Candidatus Chlorohelix allophototropha: one gene and its partner. The protein of the gene in region 1 interacts with the protein of each later gene in a pairwise test. Links are inferred from orthologs where the notes say so. Each region holds a gene or a part of one and is shown on either strand. Other genes may lie near its edges.

Region 1 (7,190 bases):
TGATGTTTGAGCCTTTTACATACCTCAATACCATCCATGCGCGGTATGTTCAGATCAAGTACGATTACATCAGGATGAAAACTTGCTACTGCTTCAAGTCCCTTCATCCCATCATACGCTAACACAACTATGTAACCCTGCTTCTCTAATTCCCTTTTAAGTACAATAGCCTGTGTCAGACTATCTTCAATGACCAGTACTTTCTTTTCCATGGCTTAGCCTTGCTTGTTGCATTAAATTACTGAGACAACTCATCGAGGATTTACGCTGACAAACTAGCATCAGATTTATATTCACTCACACTACCATTGTCGATGAGCTTACAAGTGAGGTCAATAGCCATATTAGCTATATAGACATGGTACCATATGGCTATTAAGAACAAGTTTTCCAGATAAATAAGCAGAATGTTATAATACTTATCGAGGTCTGGAGCATAACCAATGACAATGCAGGTTGAAAGATTGACTGAAACCAGCTTACCTTTACCTCCCGCCGATTCGGGGGAACCACAAAAAGCTCGCCTATATGCCGAGGTAGCGGCTGAATCACAAGGTACTCTCCTTAGTGGGCTAACCTATAGTGTGCCAAAAGAGTTTGAGGAATTCATTCAGCCGGGGCAACTGGTGTGGGTTCCGCTTCGCAAACGTCAAGCACAAGGCATCGTGCTAAGTTTGGGCGAACAGCAACCCGATTTTCCTACCCGCGACCTATTAGAAATCGTAGATCAACGCCCCCTACTGGCTACTTACCAGCTAAAACTGGCACGCTGGCTCTCTGAATATTATTGTGCAGGACTTTACGAGTGCGCCGTTTTAATGCTCCCTTCGGGTTTTACTAGATACGCTAAACCAACTTTGATACTGGCAAACGAAGCTCGAGAGGGGCTATTACCTACTGGGCTAAACCAGAACGAGTATTTCCTAGTCGAGTTATTGCGCCAGATGCTTGGCGAGCGTACCGTTGAACCCGAGGAGGAGGAAGAGACAGGCGAAGTACTGTTGAGCGATGCCCAGAAGGCGTATAACGCAAAACGAGCAAAATCGGGTTTTGAAAAAGCAGTTAAGTGCCTAGAAGAGTATAAATTGGTAAAGCGGGGTTTCTTCTTACCGCGCCCCGGTATCAAACCCCAAATAAAACTGTTTGCCCGTCTATCTCCGCTGATTTCACTGGAAGACGAAAGCTTGCTAAAAAAACTGGCACGCGCTAAAAAGCAGAAAACTGTACTGGAGTATATTAACACTTCCGCAGAACTGGACTACCTGTTACCAGCAGACGAAATCTGCGAAGCAACCGGAGTACAGCCAGCTTTTTTGCGAGCTATGGCTGAGAAGGGTTTGCTAGAAGTAGAGGAACGAGAAGTCAGACGTGACCCGCTGGCGAATCGCCCACAGCGAGAACGCGCCGAAGAACCCCCAATCCTCACCTACCGACAAGCGCAAGTATGGCGGGAACTGCTGGATGGTCTTCAAACCCCCGGCTATAAAACTTACCTGTTACATGGAGTAACGGGCAGCGGAAAAACCGAACTCTACCTACGGGCTATCGCGCGAACCTTGCGGGAGGGCAAACAAGCAATCGTACTGGTTCCTGAAATCGCGCTCACTGCCCAGACGGTAGATCGCTTTGCTGCTCGCTTTCCCGGTAAAGTGGCGGTTAAGCATAGCAAACTTTACCCCGGTGAGGCTTACGATGAGTGGCGGCGCACCCGTGAAGGTGAAGCGCAAATTGTTATAGGGGCACGCAGCGCAGTTTTTGCCCCATTGGTCAATCCCGGACTGATAATTATAGATGAGGAGCATGAAGGTAGCTACAAGCAGGACGAATCCGAGGGTAGGCTCGGCATGCCGCTGTACAATGCGCGGGAGGTGGCATGTGAAATCGGACGGTTGACCGGAGCAAAGGTTATCCTTGGCAGCGCAACCCCAGCCATTGAGAGCTATTTCCGAACGCAAATGGGTGAATTTAAGCTGCTGGAATTGCCCGACCGAGTTGCAGCGCCGCAGTCAGCCACCGAAACATCCTTTGATAAAACTGTCGGTACACTTCCACTACCCCCTATCCAGATTGTAGATCTGCGTCAAGAATTAAAGTCGGGCAATACCAGCATATTCAGCCGAGTTCTGCGACAGCAACTCAAACAAACCTTGGAACGAGAGCATCAGGCAATCCTTTTTTTGAACCGGCGGGGAACTGCCACCGTTGTAATGTGCCGAGATTGCGGTTATAACGAGCAATGCCCGGATTGCGAAACACCGTTGGTATGGCATGCCGACCTTGAAATATTAATCTGTCATCGCTGTGGGCGACATGCGCCCCATCCGGTACGTTGCGCCAACTGTAATAGCCAGCGCATTCGATATTTCGGAACAGGCACAAAGCGGGTGGAAGAAGAAGTTTTAAAACTCTTTCCCCAAGCGCGGGTTTTGCGCTGGGATCAGGATACCATTGGGGAAGGTGGCAGGGATAGTTACCAAACCCTTTACGATAAAATGGCAAATCACGAAGCGGATATTCTGGTTGGTACGCAAATGATAGCCAAAGGGCTAGACTTGCCGCTGGTTTCGCTGGTAGGCGTAGTAACTTCCGATACCGGCTTATACTTGCCCGATTTCAGAGCAACCGAACGCACCTTTCAAATTCTCACTCAGGTAGCGGGCAGGGCTGGTCGTCGTGCCGGTTCAAATGGAGTTGCCCGCGCTATTCTCCAAACCTATACTCCAGATCAGTATGCAATACAGGCTGCCAGCCGGCATGATTACATCTCTTTCTATCGACAAGACCTTGAGTTCAGGGCGCAAAGATTATACCCACCCTTTTGCAAGCTCATCAAGTTTGTATACGCCTACCCTAAAGAAGAACGTGCCCAGCTTGAAATTAAGCGAGTAGCCTCCGATTTGAAATTCCAATTTAACGAACTGGATATCCCACCCGAAAGTTGGAGCATGGTAGGACCTGCCCCCTCTTTCCAGCGAAAGTATAAGGGTTTGTATCGCTATCAATTTGTTTTGCGTATCCACCGTCCCGAAAGCTTTCCACCGGACGAGGCTGAACTAGCTATGCGACATGTTATAATGCGCCTGCGCCCCCAACTTGTACATGGTTGGACTTTAGACGTTGACCCACAAAATATGCTGTAATATAATTTCAGTAGAGGATATTATTCAAATTTATAAAAGGGATCGCAAAACCCATTTATTGATAAAAGTCGGAGTAAGTTAATGGCAATATTGAAAATTCTAACTGATGATAACCCACGCCTACGGCTTAAATCTCAGAAAGTCGTCAAGTTTGATAAAGGATTGCGTCAGTTAGCGACAAATTTGATTCAGACGATGCAGCAATCTAATGGGGTTGGCATCAGTGCGCCACAGGTCGGCGAATTGATCAAGCTGATAGTGGTGGATGTTCCGGAAGATATGGATTATGAAGGAAGTCCGGGATTTAAAGCGGTTGTAGTTAACCCTGAGATTGTAAAATGCGAGGGCGAGCAGTTGGGCGAAGAAGGCTGCTTGAGCGTACCGGGTTGGTATGGTGAAGTTAAACGCTTCAAAGATATAACCGTCAGAGGGCAAGATGTATTCGGTAAGCCGGTAAAAATTAAAGCCAGTGACTTTACAGCGGTGGTTTTCCAACATGAAATTGACCATCTGAGCGGTATCCTGTTTACCGATCTGGTGCTTCCCAACACCTTGCACAAAGCAAAAGCGGCGGAAGACTCCATTAAGGATGAAATCGAGGAAAAAGTAGGTGAGACCATTTAATCCATAGGTAGTCGAATCAGCATCGAGAGAGTGCACGCTAATGTACTCTCTTTTTTTGCTTGCTTACCTATTGACTTTATATCTTCAGAATGCTATTATGCTTTTGACAAGCTTTAACCAAAATCTCATATAGCTTGTTAGAAGTAAAAGGAGGTGATGCCCATGATTGATAACCGTAAGGGCATCGCCGGAGGTCTGGTTCGCTAGATCGCCTGCGATGCCCCACTAACTGCCTCGGCAGTATAAAAAAAGCCGCATGCCAGCAAGCTGGTTGCGGCTTTTTGAATTATAGGAGGGATTTATTTCAAGAATGAATATAGAAATTCCGCATAGCGCCTTGGTAGTTGGCGCACACCCTGATGATGCTGAGTTTGGTTGCGCCGGTACAGTTGCAAAATGGACACGGGCGGGTTGTGAAATCCACTATCTGATGTTGACCAGTGGTGACAAAGGCTCTGAAGACCCAGAAGCCGATCTAGCTGAATTACGCCAGATTCGCGAACAGGAACAACTTGAAGCAGCAAAAATACTTGGGGTGGCGGGTTGTACCTTCCTGCGCTTGAGTGATGGTGAGGTTGTCAATAATCTTGAATTGCGAGGATTGATAGTACGCGAGATTCGCCGCTTCAAACCGGAAGTAATTTTTACATGGGATCCGTTAACGCGCCTCTATCGTATGCATCCCGATCATCGCGCTTGCGGTCAAGCAACACTTGATGCGGCTTTTCCCGCCGCAATGATGCCGCACAGCTACCCGGAGCATCTTCGCAAGGAAGGGCTAAGTGTACACCGCACCAAACGGCTGCTATTGTTCGGTACAGATGACCCCGATTATGTAAGCGACATAAGCGATACACTTGAATTGAAATTTGAGGCAATGCGCAAGCATCCTAGCCAATTCAGTATGGACAATCCGGCTTTCATGGAACGGATGACAAAACGCGCTCAGGATGCCGCCAAAGAACAATCTTTTGAGTTCGGCGAAAGTTTCAAGCTGGTGCAGTTAGAAATGTAACTGTTCCCCTTATGCCAAAACATTCTGGAAGGAAAGAAAAAGTGACTGTAACAACTGATAACGAAACTCTTGAAACGCTTATAGATATTTATATCAAAGATTTGCTAGAAACATTCCCCATAGTTGGCACCGCTTGCGGGTTACATGAATACGATGGGCGACTGCCCGATACCAGCGCCACTACTTTCCGAAATCGTATGTTGCAATTAAAAGAATTCAGGGAGCGTGTACGCATAATCGGCATTTCGCTGGATGATAAAGAAAGTAAGTTCGATTACGAACTCCTATTGCACTGTATTGACAAAGAATTGTTCTCGCTAGAAGAAATGCGTGAACACGAAATCAGCCCCTTGTATTACGGGGGATTAACCGATGTCAGCGTGTACATAAAACGGGATTATGCTCCGCTGGAACATCGCCTCGAAATGGTCATCCGGCATCTAGAAAAGCTTCCGAAAGCGTTAGGGCAGGGACTCGAAAACCTTGAGATGTCACTATCCCGCCCGGCATTGGAAACTGCATTGGAAATGTTCAAAGGCATTATCACCTATCTTGAAGGTGATGTAACCACGCAGTTTGTGGAGTTGAACAACGCCACGTTAACCGCACAGTACACCGCCACTTGTCAGAAAGCCATTGAAGCGATAAACAACTACATAGATGGTCTAGAAAAGCGTCTGCCGCTTTCTCATAATAACTTTGCTATAGGCGCAGAACGCTATCGTAGAATGCTTTTCTTTGGTGAAATGGTTGGGCTTCCTCTCGATGAACTGCTTGAGGTGGGGCAGCGAAACCTGCGCGTGAATCAGGAGTTGCTAAGGAGTGCTTGCCAAAAATTTGCACCTGATCTTACGGTTCAGGAAGCGATGGCAAAAATGGCGAGCCATCATCCCACACCTGAGAGCCTGATAGCCGATACCACCGCCAAGTTGGAAGAAGTGCGTCAATTTCTAATCGAACACAATATTATAAGTGTTCCAAGCGAAGTCCGTTGTATAGTGGCTGAAACTCCTCCTTTTATGCGCTGGGCTTTCGCATTCATGGATACTCCCGGTGCATTTGAGGAAATCGCTACCCAATCTTATTACTATATCACTCCGGTAGAATCTCACTGGACTGAGCAACAAAAAGAGGAATGGCTAACCAAATTTGATTATTTTACCCTACAGGATGTCAGCATCCATGAAGCCTATCCCGGTCATTATTTGCATTACATGCATTTCAAATTATTGAATAATAGATTGCGGCGATTGTTATGGTCTGCCAGTTACAGCTATTCTTTTGTAGAGGGTTGGGCGCATTACACCGAGCAAATGATGATAGAGGAAGGCTACGGGACAAATGACCCACGTTACCATATGGCGCAGCTTTCTGAAGCCCTACTGCGTAATTGCCGCTATATAGTGTCTATCATGATGCACACACAGGGCATGGGCGTGGAGGAAGCCACCCGCTTTTTCATGGAAAATGCCTATATGGAAGAAACCCCTGCCGCCAGCGAAGCCCGTCGTGGCACATTTGATCCGGGATACCTCAATTATACTTTGGGTAAATTGCTGATTTTGAAGTTGCGCGAGGATTACAAAAAGGAAAAAGGCGAGGCGTTTAGTCTGCGCGAATTCCATGATCAATTATTGGCATATGGCGCACCACCGGTGCCGTTGGTCAAAACTATGCTCTTAAATAACAACAACAGCGAAGTGCTTTAACTAACAAGGTTCAATCGGGAATTATCAGACATAATAAAAAGAGCACCGCTGCTCATCAGTGCCCTTCTGTCTAGGAGGAGTTTAAGAGAAGATTTTGGAGGAAATTTACTTACTAAAAATAAAATAAGTAAAAATTATTGCTGTTATAAGTATCAGATTTTTCTACCTGTTTTCTTACATTTACATTCTAGCCTTTAATCACCTATCCCTTTATGTGGTATATCACATAAGAAGTGTGATTTAAGTCACATGAAAAGTGTGATGCAGATCACATTGCTTCCAAAGCATAGCCGATTAGAAGCTATACAGAAGAAAACCGCCGCCAGCCGCCAATACTAAGATCACTATAACCGGAACACGATTGCTGAAAGCAAGCAAAAAGGCAGCGCCACCAACGATAAAACTTCTTATATCAAAACCGAGCGAGATAACTATTGACCAACTAACAGTCAAAACCAACCCCACCGAGGCGAGTTGGATTCCGCGCATCAAACCCTGTGCCCATGCTTTGCTCTCAATTCGGTTGTACACAGCAGAAACAACCAATACAAGAGCGGGAGGGATCATTATTGCCAGCAGCGTCAGAATAGCTCCTAAAAAGCCATTTGTGAGGTAGCCGAGGCTGATAACCCACAAGCCGTTTGGTCCGGGACTTAATTGCCCGATAGTAACCGCATGCCCAAAATCAGCTTCCTGCGCCAA
Region 2 (7,271 bases), on another replicon or contig:
CTTCAACTTTTCAGTATCAATTACCAAGTGGGTTAACCTTTCCCAGATACCTACCAACCACTTTATCGATTTATATTAACTCTTTTAGAGAACGTGAGCGCAGTTCAATTTTTGGTAATAGCCAATCTATTTCTGGTTGGCGTGATCCGCAACCTGTCACAACCTACCAGTATAACCCTCGAATTGAGCTATTTAATTGGGCGAAAAATTCATGGGTGGAAGTTAGTCAGGTTGGAGATAACCGTAACCGGATTGATTTGACCATGCCAGATTTAAACGATTATATTGACCGCAACTTAGGCACAATACGTCTTCGCCTTGCTTCCAATCAGGAAATTATAATTTTACAACAGTTAAATATAGGGGTTGAAGGTCAAAACTTCACCTAATAAAGATTTGCAATAAAGGTAGTAATATGCGCCATCTCTACTTTTTCAGCCGTGCCGTTTGGTTATTCGGTATAGTTTTCGTTTTCGTTTTCGGCGGCGTGGGAATCGTAACTGCCGCTCAGGGGGATAAAAGTCTAGCACAACCTAACCAGCAATTCGAATATAATGTGAAAATGACAGCTCGTTCAATGTTTGATGGAGCTTACAAATACGGGGATTGGCTTCCGATTGAGATTACTCTAGAAAATTTTGGGGCAGCTACCTCAGTTCAAATTGAAACGGTAGTTACCAATACCGTAAATAGCACAAATTTCCCCACTATTTTCAGACGACCGATTACTTTAGGAGAGCGTTCGGTCAAGAAATTCCACATTTATTTCCAGCCCTATGTAGCTAATAGCAACGTTTCCCGCTTTGTCAGTTATGAACAGCCAATCCAGCTAAAAACTGCCGATGGGGAACGCACACTTTTCGCGCAGAATGTACGCCTTCTACCGATTAGCCCTAAGGATTATTTGGTTGGTGTTATTAATAGTGACCCTAGTTTGGTAAGCTATATGAATAACATGAGAGTGGGAAAATTGAATTCTAGGGTCGATATAATTAACCTTAACCCGGCAGATTTCCCTGATCGGGCAGATGGCTGGCGTTCTTTTAATGCCTTGGTTTTGAGTGATACTAATAGCAGTGGTTTGAGCGCAGACCAACAAAATGCCTTAATGGATTGGGTAAACTCCGGTGGTCAGCTAATTTTGATGGGCGGGAATGGCTGGAATAAAGTCAGTAGCGGCTTTGATCCGAAATTATTGCCTATAGATGTGTATGATTACCAGAAAGTAGATAATCTTAACGCACTTTTGGCAGAAGAAAATGATAAACTCCCGCTATCCCAGCCTGTGACAATTGCGGTAGGTCAGGTATTGCAAGGCGCAAAGCCCTTAACCACTTTTACGCTTACCAATTCTAATTCAGGGTCAAGTGTGATTCCTTTAGTAGCAGCGCGTATTAGGGGAATGGGCAGGATTGTAGCTACTGCTATGGATTTAACAACCAACCCGTTGGCAGATTGGGCTGGAAGTTCCAAAGCTTGGCAGGATATTTTTAGTTTTAACAGTGGCATCTACTACCAGATTTATGATGATACTAATCCCCATCTCAAAAATAACTCCGATTTCTTTGGGTATGTAGGCAATATACCCGAAGTGCCGCTTCCTAATATAACTTCTTTCTTTATACTTTTTGGTATTTATTTATTGGTAGTTTGTCCGCTCAACTACCTTGTGTTAGTTCGACTGAAAAAACTTGTGTGGGCTTGGCTAACTTTGCCAATAACCGGCATAGTATTTTTTAGTATTGCGGTGTGGCTTAGCCTTAACCAGCCATCAGGTGATGTATTAATTAGTGAAATGAGTGTGATACAGGTTTCACCCGGACAGACAAATGCTCAGGTTCGCAGTTACGCTGCTCTTTTTTCGCCTAACGACAATCTGTATGAAGTTGATCCGGTACTTCCAGATAGCGCTGCGCCCCCTCTGCTTTTACCGCTAAACCGTAATATTGCTTTTCCCATAAGTGATCAGGACAATGTTCGTTACGTGGTAAGCGGTGATCAGCCCCGGGTTGAGCAACTCAATGTGCGTCAGTGGAGTGCGCAAGGAGTGAGTGTGGAGGCACTTGTACCTGCTCGTCAATATCAATTACAAAGTAATCTGTATTTTGTCGAGCAAAATGGCGAAATCCATATTAAAGGCGCGGTAACAAATACTATTGGTCAGCCAATAAGAGGAATTATGCTGGCGATGGGCGATCAGCTTCAAAAAGTAAAAGATATTGAACCCGGCGAAACTCTTGAGGTGGATTTCCCTTTACCGCCTGAAAATCAGTTAGTGACCTCATTTTGCACACAGGGGTTTGGAAACTTTACTGGATACAATAACACTTCCATTGGCGAAAAGATGCAAAACCTACTACAAGCTGATCACCAGAATGATAAGCTTTACCAGAACAGGGCAGCCTTCTTGCGTAAAATATATGAGATCGGAAGGTATAGCCTTACAAACCCTGTCAGAGGTTTTGATTTTATCGGTTGGGTAGATAATAACCCTGTTCCGCTAAATGTAGCAGGCGTGACTACTTTACCGCGCTCGAATCAAGTATTACTATCACGGCTGCCAGTTTCGGTGGAAAACCCGCTTGAACAAGGCAAAATCCTGATACCTTCCAGCTATATGTATCCTGAAAATTCTTATAATGATCAGGGTGCTCCTATCCCCACCAGTAAGATTGAACATTCCGATCAGATTTGTCTCTCACGCGGTACGGTGGTGAATAACTATCGGTTACCGGTTGATAATTTGAATTTCAAAACAACCCGGATGGTTTTGATTCTGAATTCTTTCACTGCGAATTCCAGTCGCACCCCCTTTTTACCGGATAAAGTAGAATTATTCGATTGGCAGCAAAATGATTGGGTAGTGCTGAATGGGCTGAAAAATAGCGCACCCGCTAGCAGCGGTTCAGGCACAACCCCGAACTCTGCTCTTCCGGTATTGCCCAATGAAATCGATAACCCGATGCGCTTTACTAATCCAAGTACCGGGCAAATCTCCTTGCGTTTTACCGCTCCTTCACCCTTATTACTGGTTCAATTCGGTATCAGGATAGAAGGCACGCGCATGTAAATACTAAAGGCTATATTCATAAGACAATTAGAGCCAAAAAAAACGGTTTGAGTTCAAAATGCCACTAAATTTGCGGGTGAGCCGGGAAGCTATATCAACTTAAGGTGCGAAGCAGTCTCCGCTATCTGGATAGCGTTTAGAGCCGAGCCTTTTCGGAGATTGTCCATACAACTCCAGAAAGCCATAGTGTTGTAAGTGCTATCCAGTTCCCGGATACGCCCAACCACTATTTCATCGGTATTGATACTTTGCCACGGCTGCGGGTACATATTTACACTTGGATCGTCTGATACCTTTACGCCGGGCGTATCCCCCATCACTTCGCGCATTTCATCGGGAGTAACTTTTTTCCCTAAATCGACTATTACCGATTGCGACATCCCTTGATAAAGTGGTACACGGATTGCCGTTACCGAAATGTTGAGGTCGGGCAAACGCCAAAAACGTTTTATTTCGCGGATTATGCGCGCTTCGCTACGGGTTAAGCCTGTATCCAGAAAATTCTCGGTTTCAGGCAATAGGTTAAAGGCTATTTGGTGGTGGTAGGTGTGCGGGATGACATTCTTCCCATCCAGTACGGTGCGTGCCTCGGTAGTTAGAAACTCAACTGCACTTTGTCCACTCTCCGAAACAGGCTCAAAGCTGTGTACTATCAGACGACGCAAGCTAGTCCATTGTCGCAAGGTGTTCAATGGTAGTAAAAGCTGGATAACGGCGGGACTGGGTGATGCTACCAGCCGTTTCTTTTTTAGTTGCTGAAGTTCTTCCCCATTGATTTCAGGAATTACCGAAAGAACTTTATCATCACCCCGAAATGCGCCACTCACGTCAATTACAAAACAACCGAAATCGCTTATATTGGGCGCAAAATGCTGAGCGGTTTCGGCATCTCCACAGAAAAAAGCTATATCTACCTCTCTAAAAGCGCGGGAGGTAATTTCCTGCACCTCAAAGTCTTTACCTGCGAAAAAGATGCGGCGACCTGGCACATATTGGGCTGGATTTGTCAGAAACTTTATGTTGTTTATAGGAAACCGCCGGGTTTGGAGGATTTTTATCAATTCCTGTCCGGTTAACTCGGTTGCTCCTACGATTGCAAGATTATAGCCTGCCATAATGCTACTTTTAGTTACTTCTTACTTTTTTGATAACCCTAAAAAACACCTTGCCTAGTTTACCCATGCCAATATGATTTGTCAAAAGACTTGTACAAGCTATCACCGGGCGATATAATCACTGGAATTATCAGACCAAAATGAAGAAAAGGTATTGGCTTTATGCTGGAAAATTGGGGTTGGGTAATCGAAGGGAAACTGGCGGGTAGCGCTCTTCCGGGTGGAAGCGGTAAAGAGGATGAAGACCTCCTATTTTTGCATCAACAGGGTATTCGTGCCATCGTTTCTTTGTCCCAAAAAAGCCCACGCCCCGATTTACTTCAAAAATACCAGATAATGCACAAGCATTTGCCACTTCCCGATTTTAGCGCGCCTACAGTTGAACAGATTGAAAAGCTCGTCCACTTTATTGAGAAACGAATACAGCGTCTAGAGCCTGTGCTGATTCATTGTCGCGCCGGTTATGGCAGAACCGGTACTATACTGGCTTGCTATTTGGTACATCGCGGTATGAGCGCCTCTCAAGCAATCGCGGAGATAAGGCGGATTCGTCCTGGTTCGATTGAAATCAAGGAGCAGGAGCGCGCGGTACAGGAATATGCGCGACGTTTGCATGTAATGCCCTTAGAGGGGACAAATTGGTAGCGGTGCAACTTGGTAGGATATAAGGTAGTTACTGCTACAGACGCAAGCCCTACAGCTACACTAATATGCTTACAATTATAAATATTCAAAATGCTTTTTAATGCTGCTATTTGCCAGCCCTACAATACACATACACTACCTTTGCACTTTAGCATTTTAAGCTGATTTTGAAAGGACTCACTACACTAGGCAGTAGTTTACCATTTCAAAACCATAGCAATAGTAGAAAGTGCAAGCATAGTGATAACTAAAAGCGAGTTAAGATAATGAGCCAGACTTACGAGCAGAATCCATTAATTCAGGTCTCCCGCAAGGGCGAATCTACTTCAAACCGCCTTGACAAACCATTGATGTGCAGTCGCTGTGGTCTTTGCTATTCAAACCGCCGCGAACAATTGGTGGATGCTTGTGTCTTTGTAGGGAATCGCTACGAAGAAATTGAGCAGCGAGTACATGGTCGGGGGCGACAACCCGGTTCTGATGAGGATATGTTTGGCATTTTCCAGCACATGTACGCTGCCCGCTTGAAACAGCCGATAGAAGGCGCACAGTGGACCGGCATTATGAGTACAGTGGCAAGTATGCTGCTGAAAAATAATATGGTGGACGGCGTAATCGTGGTAGATAATGTACCCGGCACTCGCTTTAAACCCCAGCCTAGAGTTGCTACCACCGTTGAAGAAATAATTGCGGCAAAAGGGAACAAGCCCTGCCTATCCCAAAACGTTTCCGCTATCGAAGAAGCCGAAAAGCGAGGGCTTAAACGAATTGCCTTTATCGGTAACGGTTGCCAAACGCATGCTGTGCGTTCTATTCAAGAGACTCTGCCCTTTGACAAAATCTACTTTCTGGGCTTGCCCTGTACCGATGTAGTGACTTATCAGAAGTGGAACAAGTTCCTTGATGTGGTATCGGAGTCACCTACTACGGTAGTTCACCTTGAGTTTATGCCGGATTATCGCGTCTGGATGAAGCATGAGGATGGACATATCGAGAAAATCGGCTTCTTCGAACTGGACTTGGACAAGATGGGTGCGGATATTTTCCCGGATAGTTGCCTGAGTTGCTTTGACTACGCCAATGCTCTTTCGGATATAACGATAGGTTATTTGGGCGCAACGATGCCCTTCCAATGGATCACTGTTCGTACTAAGGTTGGCGAAGAGCTATTCGAAATGCTGCGTCCGCACTTGGAATTTACGCCGTTGGTTGAAAAGGGCGATTACCATCGTGCCGTCCAACTTTCGGTAGATATGCTAAATAAGCCACCCCGCAAATTGCCGAAATGGGGCGCAAAACTTCTTACCTTCGTGGTAAGGCATCGCGGTTTGAAGGGCATCAATTTTGCCCGCGGTACTCTCACTATGAAGTGGGCGCGCAACCTTGATCATATTCGCAAGAATTTCTCGGAACACGAAGACAAACTTGTGCCTGAATTTGCGAAGCGCGTTCTCAAGCGATACGGCATGTAAATTTCTGTTCTAGAAAAACCCTCGTTTGGTTTAACCGGACGAGGGTTTTTTTGTATGCTTGACGCTAAAAGGCATATCCTGTAAACTGGTATATACATCTATACAATACCCTCGATTCACATTCAGAGGTAAGCATGCAAGGTAAATACATAGAAGAATCCGCACGTGATAGCGATAATCTAGCAACAGAAGGGCGCAATCAGGAAAGCTCTAATCTCGACACCTTGAGCGCACTTGAAATAGTGCAAATAATTAATAATCAAGACGCCTTGGTGGCTCAGGCTATTAAGTTGGGAATACCCTCAATTGCCCGTGCGGTAGAAGAAATTGTAGAACGTTTCAAAAAGGGTGGTAGGCTGATTTATATCGGAGCGGGAACTAGCGGTAGACTTGGCGTGTTGGATGCGTCCGAGTGCCCACCTACTTTTAATACTCCGCCATCAATGGTTATCGGCATTATCGCTGGTGGAGAGATTGCCCTAACCAGTGCGGTGGAAGAAGCCGAAGACAATGCCGAGCTGGGTAAACAGGATTTGATTAAGGTTCAGCTAAACGCGAACGATGCGGTGGTGGGAATTACTGCCAGTGGGCGTACCCCCTACGTTTTGGGTGCGCTAGAATACGCCCGTAGTTGTGGCGCATTCACTATCGGGCTAGCCTGCAATAAATCCACCCCTTTGGAAGCGTTAGCACAAATCAATATTGCGCCTGTTACGGGTCCCGAAGTAGTTTCCGGTTCAACCCGTCTTAAAGCCGGAACAGCCCAGAAAATGGTGCTGAATATGCTGTCAACTGCGGCTATGACATTAATGGGCAAAACCTACGGCAATTTGATGGTAGATGTACGTGTCAGCAATGCCAAACTCCGGCGCAGGGCGGTGCGGATAGTAATTGATTGCACCGGGTTACCAGAAGTAGAAGCTACCACTTTGCTGGAGCGTTGTAATGGAGAAACAAAAGTAGCAATTG

Evidence for each region.
Region 2: the proteins of def (region 1) and OZ401_RS04405 interact in binary tests that used the Escherichia coli proteins (3 or more experiments, as listed by UniProt). The link is inferred for Candidatus Chlorohelix allophototropha from one-to-one orthologs.

Annotation. Positions count from the first base shown.
Region 1 is NZ_CP128400.1:1,262,347-1,269,536, reverse strand. Bases 2,282-4,992 are described here. They hold def (peptide deformylase), read left to right. Parts: upstream 2,282-3,221; coding sequence 3,222-3,764; downstream 3,765-4,992. Other genes in these bases: OZ401_RS18035 (DUF885 domain-containing protein), read left to right, coding at 4,821-4,992; OZ401_RS18040 (PIG-L deacetylase family protein), read left to right, coding at 4,075-4,779; priA (replication restart helicase PriA), read left to right, coding at 2,282-3,140. Also shown: OZ401_RS18055 (response regulator transcription factor), read right to left, coding at 1-212; more of priA, read left to right, coding at 444-2,281; more of OZ401_RS18035, read left to right, coding at 4,993-6,488; OZ401_RS18030 (chromate transporter), read right to left, coding at 6,783-7,190. UniProt on the Escherichia coli protein: Removes the formyl group from the N-terminal Met of newly synthesized proteins. Requires at least a dipeptide for an efficient rate of reaction. N-terminal L-methionine is a prerequisite for activity but the enzyme has broad specificity at other positions.
Region 2 is NZ_CP128399.1:1,038,463-1,045,733, reverse strand. Bases 2,173-4,964 are described here. They hold OZ401_RS04405 (aspartate-semialdehyde dehydrogenase), read right to left. Parts: upstream 4,186-4,964; coding sequence 3,160-4,185; downstream 2,173-3,159. Other genes in these bases: OZ401_RS04400 (dual specificity protein phosphatase 23), read left to right, coding at 4,348-4,830; OZ401_RS04410 (hypothetical protein), read left to right, coding at 2,173-3,070. Outside these bases: OZ401_RS04415 (hypothetical protein), read left to right, coding at 1-389; more of OZ401_RS04410, read left to right, coding at 416-2,172; OZ401_RS04395 (Coenzyme F420 hydrogenase/dehydrogenase, beta subunit C-terminal domain), read left to right, coding at 5,097-6,302; murQ (N-acetylmuramic acid 6-phosphate etherase), read left to right, coding at 6,437-7,271.